One region of the Comamonas aquatica genome, then DNA from elsewhere that is predicted to be linked to it. Evidence: riboswitches for the same ligand, from Rfam matches in the RefSeq annotation. Region 1 holds a riboswitch; the other holds the start of a gene.
The links. A riboswitch is a leader RNA that binds a small molecule or an ion and turns the genes downstream of it on or off. The one in region 1 is predicted to bind cobalamin.
Positions count from the first base shown of each region.

Region 1 (3,534 bases):
CGGACAGCCGCGGGGTGATCTGCACGCGGTCCTGCAGCTCCAGGCCGTACTTGTGGGATTGGTCGATGTTGGTGTTGATGCCGGAGAACGGACCGGTCTCGAAGTAGTAGATCTCGTTCGAGAGCTTGGCATAGAAGGCCGACAGTTTCAGGCGGTGGTGTGCCGTCTGGTGGTTGGTGCCCACGGTCAGCGTGCGCGCCTTGGCGGGTTCGATGAAGCCGTTGAAGGCGGTGACGGGCGAGCCCGAGCGCCAGTCGGTGAAGAAGAAACGATCCACGTCCGGGGTGACGAAGGCGTCGCTGTAGTTCGCAAACAGTGCCAGTTGCGGCGACAGGCGGTGGTTGGCCCCCAGCTCCCACGAGGTCAGACGCTGCTCAGATTGCAGGGACTGGCCGCTGAGCGGGCTGTGGCGGTAGGTGACTTCCTCGCGGCGGATGCCGGCGGAGAGGGTGAGGGCCTCCAGCATGTACTGCCCCTGCAGGAACAGGCCGCGGTTGTGCTTGGTGGTGCTGCCGGATTGCGTGCGCTGGCCATCGAAGTTCTGATAACCCGCATTCAGGATCAGCGCGTCGTGCTGGAACTGCGCTGCCACTTCGTTGTACACGTAGCGGTACTGGGCGGGCGTAGAGTTGGGGTACCGCGAGGACTTGTCCTCATCGTTGTGGCGGGCCGACAGCTTCCACTGGCGGTTCACGCGGTACTCGGCGCCTAGGCTCCAGTGGTCGCTTTGCAGCTTCTGCTGGATGTAGGGGTAGGGGTCTCCGGTGTACATGCCGGGGTTGGCGTTGAACTGTGCCTGCGTCAGCGGATTCGGGTAGCGCGTGTCGATGTGCGAGGCGCCGGCCTCCATGTCCAGGCGCAGGCCTTCCACCGGCTTGAGGGCACCGGCCACACGCCAGGTGTTGCCTTCCGACTGGTCCCGGTGCCCGTGGGGTCGGGGCTGCTGAATCCGTTCACATGGCTGTGGTCCAGGGTGGCCGACAGATCGAAGCGCTCGCGGACCAGGCCTGCCGAGGCGATGGCGCCGCGCTGCCCGTGGTCGCCCGCATAGGTTTCCAGGCTGACGCCGCTGCGCGGCTTGGTGTAGATCTGGATCGTGCCGGCGGTGGCGCCGTCACCGAACATCACGGCACCGCTGCCCTTGGTGATTTCGATGCGCTCGATGTCGCTGAGCGAGATCGAGCCGATGAGCTGTGGGATGGAGTCGATGTTGTTGAGGCGGCGGCCATCGACCGAGATCACCAGGTTCTGGAAGCCGTCATTGCCATAGCCCCGCATGCTGATCTGCGGGGTGTAGCGGTTGCCGTAGCTGGGGCTGATCTGCAGCGAGCTTTGCTGCGCCAGATAGTCGAACAGCGAATGCGCGCCCGAGCGCTCGATGTCGCTGCGGGTGTGCACTTCGGACGCATAGGGCGCATCCTGGTCGTGCATGTCGATGCGTGTGGCCGAGACCACGATGGGCTCGCTGAGGCTGGACTGGGCGCTGGCAGGGGCCGCCAACAAAGACAGGGCGGTTCCCACAGCCAGGGAACAGGGGGAAGGACGGAAGGGCATGGACATCACTCATCAGGCCGCGATCCTGCGTCCCCGCAGGCGGCGGCGTTGCGTACATGGATGCACCGCGTTTGGGGAAGGGGGCTGCTGAAGGCAGCCAACATGCCGCACTCGTCGCTGCCACCCCGCAGCGCATCCGACTCTGTACGTTTCGGCCGGTCTCCGGGCTGGTGCGTTGGTCCGGTTGACCGGACATGTGGAACGCCTTCCCAGGACGTTGTCGTCCCAGTGGCACAGGTTCCACAGACTCGCACTTACCGTTGCGGGGGCAGCACAGGCATTGCATCCATCGGGGGATGGCGCGCACCTGTTTCCCGTTTAACCCAGGGCGTGACCGACCTGGGCACCGATAACGTGGTTACCGCCTCTTGGGAGGCAGTGGACGGCGATGATACCGGGCTTCCCGCCCGCACGGGTTGCGCGGCGCAGGTGCCCGCAGCGCTGGGACGTGCATCCAGGTTGTGGCGTGACAGGGGGTTTGCTGAAAGTTGGTGCTTGCACTGTGTGGGCGCGCCCGCGGCATCACCGCGCGCACGGAGCCTGTGGCGTGGGGCGTGTGTCCAGCGCGCTCAGCGCGAATGCACCACGCTGGCGTCGATCTCGCCATACACGGTGATGCCGCTGCCGCTGCGGGCGCTGGTGTCCGAGGGCTGGTAGTACTGCGCGCGCTGGGCGCAGCCACCCAGGGCCAGTGCAAAGCACAGGGCGGTGGCGCAAAGGGTCATGGTTCTCATGGGCAACTCCTGGTCCAAGGCTAAGGCCTGGGCGGCCGGGGCCGGTAAGCAGAGGTAAGTGTCACCCTGGCAGGCGGGGGTATCCGGGCACAGGGGGCACCGACAGGCCTCCGAAGGCCTGGGTCATTGGACCGGGCGCAATGGGCCGGTCCATCGCCCCGTCCTTGGCCGGGGCCAGCCCGGTCCTGCACCGGGGGAAGTCCGGTGCGCGCAGCCTGCCTGCTCGGTCAGGGGGGCTGGTCAGGCCGGCAGGCACTGCAGCGCGGCCTGGACCAGCTGCATGGTGGCCAGCGGGTCGTCGCAGGCGATGGTGCGGCGCTGGGGCATGCTGCGCAGCCAGGTGATCTGGCGCTTGGCCAACTGGCGCGTGGCGGCAATGCCCTTTTCGCGCACCAGGTGCATGTTCAGTTGCGGGGCGTTCTTGCGGACCTGCCAGTCCAGCTCTTCCCAGACTTGGCGGTAGCCCACGCAGCGCATGCTGGGCAGGTCGGGGTGCAGGTCGCCGCGTGCGCGCAGGGCCTGCACTTCGTCGATGAAGCCGGCGTCCAGCATCGCCTGGAAGCGCTGGGCGATGCGGGCGTGCAGCCAGGCACGGTCGCTGGGTTCCAACGAAAACAGCGTGCAATCAAAGGCGGGCTGTGCGTCTTCAGCTCTCTTTTTTGCTTGGTGAAAGCTGGACAGTGGCTGGCCGGAGATGTGCCACACCTCCAGCGCACGCTGGATGCGCTGGCTGTCGCCGGGCGCCAGGCGGGCGGCGGTTTCCGGGTCCACCTGGGCCAGTTCGGCATGCATGGCAGGCCAGCCGATGCTGGCGGCCTGGGCGTCTAGCCGGGCGCGCACCTCGGGGTCGGCGGCAGGCATGTCGTCGATGCCGTCGAGCAGCGCCTTGAAATACAGCATGGTGCCGCCCACCAGCAGCGGGATGGCGCCGCGTGCGCGGATCTCAGCGACCAGGCGCTGGGTGTCCTGCACGAACTCGGCCGCGCTGTACGACTGCAGCGGGTCGAGGATGTCGATCAGGTGGTGGGGCACGGCGGCCCGCTCCTGCAGGCTGGGTTTGGCGGTACCGATGTCCATGCCGCGGTAGACCAGGGCCGAGTCCACGCTGATGATTTCACTGGGTTGGCCGCGCTGGGCCAGGACGGCGGCCAGGGCCAGCGCGCCGTTGGTTTTACCGGAAGCCGTGGGGCCTGCAATCGCAATGCAGGGCAGAGGGTGGGGGGACGCAGTCAAGGCAGGGGGCAGG
Region 1 is NZ_CP072916.1:551,964-555,497, forward strand. Features, by position in the region: gene KAQ61_RS02585 (TonB-dependent receptor) at 1-892, opposite strand, end outside; gene KAQ61_RS02590 (TonB-dependent receptor) at 802-1,554, opposite strand; cobalamin riboswitch at 1,691-1,917, opposite strand; gene KAQ61_RS02595 (hypothetical protein) at 2,124-2,288, opposite strand; gene miaA (tRNA (adenosine(37)-N6)-dimethylallyltransferase MiaA) at 2,529-3,521, opposite strand.

Region 2 (3,534 bases), 670 kb from region 1:
GCAACACCCCTGCGGCGCGCGGGACCCCGAAAGGCCCTGGCAGGCAGGTCCACGGGACATTGCTCACTTCCCGGACACCCCGCCGGCAATCGATGGTTGGTGCTTTGGCAGGTCTCCTGACTGGCACGTCATCGCGTCGCCCCGCCTTCCCGAATGTGGATTCAGTGGCGGATGGGGCGGGCTCGTTGCCTACAGTTGCGGGGGCAGTTCCATTCGGCCGCCAGCCCCTGAAGCGGGTGGCGGTCATTGGATTCCCTCATGCGGCTGGCGGTGGCTGGCGCATGTCCTTGCGGAACCAAAGTTCGGGTAATGTAGCTGATTTTGTAGCGTCTGGCGCAGGCACCGTCTGCGTGGACACCTGTTTCCAGTCTGATATGTCCCTTCCCGAATGCATGGCCATTGCGCCCGTCCACCGCCTGGAGGCGGTGCAGGACTTCTTGCACATGGCCCGCCAGCAGATGTTCGGCACGCTGGTGGATCCGCAGCAAACCCCCGCGGATCTGCAGCATTTTGAGCAGGTGTACGCGGCGGGCACGGGCGGCATGTGGGCGGCCCGGCATCCGCAGCACGGCATGGTGGGCAGCATTGCCTACCGCGCCTACGATGGACGCTTCGCGCAACTGGATTTCGGCGCGCTGCGCGTGGTGGAGGTGGTGCGCCTGTTCGTCGCCCCGGTGTGGCGCCGGCAGGGGCTGGCTGTGGCCTTGATGGACCACGTGCGCCAGCATGCCATCGCCCAGGGGGTGCAACTGCTGTACCTGCACACGCACCCGTTCCTGCCGGGCGCGCTGGAGTTCTGGCAGCAGCAGGGCTTTCAGGTGGTGCAGCGCGAAACGGCCGCGCCCTGGCACACCATCCACATGCAATGCGCGCTGTAGCGCTTGCCGCCCGCGGTCTGCGCCGCAGGGCCGGCAGTCGCTTCTGCTTCTATAATCCAGACTCCAACAGGAGCCCTGCCGCACCCGCGTGCGTGGGGTGAAACGGGAAGTCCGGTGACCTCGCACCCCTGGTGTAGAGCATTCCGGCGCAGCCCCCGCTGCTGTAAGCCTGACAGACACACTTCGATGCCACTGGGTGCCCCCCGGGAAGGCGGTGTGCGCTGTATGACGGCAAGCCAGAATACCGACCTGTTGGCACGCAGTTGTATGCCACGGGGTGTGGGCCGTTTGCTGACAGGTTCCATCCCGCCTTGGCGGGGCGCCGGCCCGCCGCACACACACACCACCTTCCCGTATGGGCATGCCTTTCCATGGAAATGGCTCGGGGAGAGCATGGACCTCACGTTCAAACAACAGCATGCCGAACGCATGCAGGACAAGAAAGCCCAGGTGCAGGCTGCCATGGCGCGCGCCCAGGTCGAGCGCGGCATCGTCGTGCTGCTGACCGGCCATGGCAAGGGCAAGACCACCTCGGCTTTCGGCATGCTGTACCGGGCCCTGGGCCATGGCCTGCGCGCCGGCGTGGTGCAGTTCATCACGGGCACCCACGCCTCGGGCGAAGTCACCTTTTTGCAGCAGCAGGGGCTGCTGGGGCAGGGGGCGAGGGCCCAGGTGGACTACCACGCCATGGCCACGGGCTGTTCCTGGCAGCGCAGCGACTGGGACGCCGACCTGCCCGCCGCCAACCAGGCCTGGCAGGCGGCGCAGCGCATGCTGGCCGACCCCAGCCTGCGCCTGGTGGTGCTCGACGAGCTGACCTTCATGCTGCAGTACGGCTATCTGGCGCTGCCCGAGCTGCTGCAGGCGCTGGAGCGCCGCCCCGCCGGGCAATCGGTGGTCATCACCGGCCGCAGTGCGCCGGCACCGCTGCTGGCGCTGGCGGACACGGTCAGCGAGATCGCCGACACCCGGCATGCCTTCCAGGCCGGCGTGAAGGCGCAGGCGGGCGTGGACTTCTGATGCGGCCACCGCTGCGAGCTATGCTGCTGGCGCTGTGCGCCGGCCTGCCCATGGCCGTGGGGGCGGGGGCGCTGCCCACACTGATGTCCACCAACATCTGCGCCGACACCCTGGCGCTGAGCCTGGCGGCGCCGCAGCAGATCCTGTCGCTGTCGCGCCAGAGCCAGGATGCGCAGCGCTTTTCCCTGGCCGCCCAGGCCCGGCAGTTTCCCGCCAACGAAGCGACGGCGGAGGACGTGCTGCACCTGCAGCCCCAGGTGGTGTTGGCCTCGCGGCGCTGGAATGCCCGGCACCAGACGGCCTTGCTCCAGCGCCATGGCGTGCAGATCGTGACGGTGCCGTTTCCCACCGACTGGGAGGGCATCTTCAGCAGCACGCGCAAGATGGGCCAGGCCCTGGGGCGCGAGGCCGCAGCGCAGGCGCTGCTGGACAGCCTGTCCGCGAGGCTGGCGCAGTTGCGCGCCACACCGCGGCCTTTCAAGGTCCTGTACCTACGCCCGAATGGCGGCAGCGCGGGGGCGCAGACGCATGTGGACGCCGTGCTGACGGCCGCCGGCCTGCGCAACCATGCCAGCGCGCTGGGCCTGCAGGGCTGGGGGCGCATCGACCTGGAGCGCATTGTGCAGAACCCGCCCGACATCTTCATCACCCCCGGGCTGGTCAATGACGCGGCCTACGCCCGCTCCGGGCTGAGCCGCCATCCGCAGATGCAAAAGCTGCTGCAGCACATCCCCGTGGTGGTGCTGCAGCACAACGACTGGGGCTGCAGCAACTGGCAACTGATCGAGGCGGCCGAGTCGGTGGCCGCCCAGATCGACGCCTTGCCGCGGCCTGCCGCCCGGGTGGCGCTGCGCGAGGGGGCGCCATGATGCGCTGGACCCCGCGCACCGGCATGCCCCGTGTCTGGCTGCTGAACACCGGGCTGCTGGCCCTGCTGCTGGTGCTGGCCGGCATCTCCCTGGGCATCGGTTCGGTGTCCATCGGGGTGGCGGACTGGTGGGCGGCTGCCTGGCAGCCTGCAGGCGCCAGCGATCTGGCCGTGCGCCACCAGGCCATCGTGCAGGAAATCCGCCTGCCGCGCGTGGTGCTGGCGGTGCTGGTGGGCATGTCGCTGGGTGTCGCGGGCGCGGCCCTGCAAGGCCTGCTGCGCAATCCGCTGGCAGAGCCCGGCCTGCTGGGCGTCAGCTCCAGCGCCGGCCTGGGTGCCGTGCTGTGCATCTATTTCGGGCTGTGGCACTGGAATGCCTGGCTGTTGCCCACGGTGGCCATGGCCAGCGCGGCCGCCGCCACCCTGGTGCTCTACCGCATCGCCAGCCGGGGCGCTAGCAATCTGACCCTGATTCTGGCGGGCGTGGCCATGTCCTCGCTGATGGCGGCGCTGACGTCGTTGGCCATCAACCTGGCCCCCACGCCCACCGACATGCAGGACATCGTGCTGTGGCTGATGGGCTCGCTGGCCGACCGCAGCTTCGACGAGGTGCGGCTGTGCCTGCCGTTCATTGCGCTGGGGCTGCTGATCCTGGCCGGCAGCGGCCGGCAACTGGATGCGCTGACGCTGGGCGAGGACGAGGCCGCCAGCATGGGCGTGAACCTGCCGCGGCTGCGCGCGCAGGTGATTGCCGGCACGGCGCTGTGC
Region 2 is NZ_CP072916.1:1,218,530-1,222,063, forward strand. Features, by position in the region: cobalamin riboswitch at 90-315, opposite strand; gene KAQ61_RS05815 (GNAT family N-acetyltransferase) at 375-878, shown strand; cobalamin riboswitch at 930-1,145, shown strand; gene cobO (cob(I)yrinic acid a,c-diamide adenosyltransferase) at 1,272-1,898, shown strand; gene KAQ61_RS05825 (ABC transporter substrate-binding protein) at 1,898-2,767, shown strand; gene KAQ61_RS05830 (FecCD family ABC transporter permease) at 2,764-3,534, shown strand, end outside.
Region 2: linked by a shared signal. The riboswitch ahead of cobO (cob(I)yrinic acid a,c-diamide adenosyltransferase) and the one ahead of KAQ61_RS02590 (TonB-dependent receptor) in region 1 are both predicted to bind cobalamin.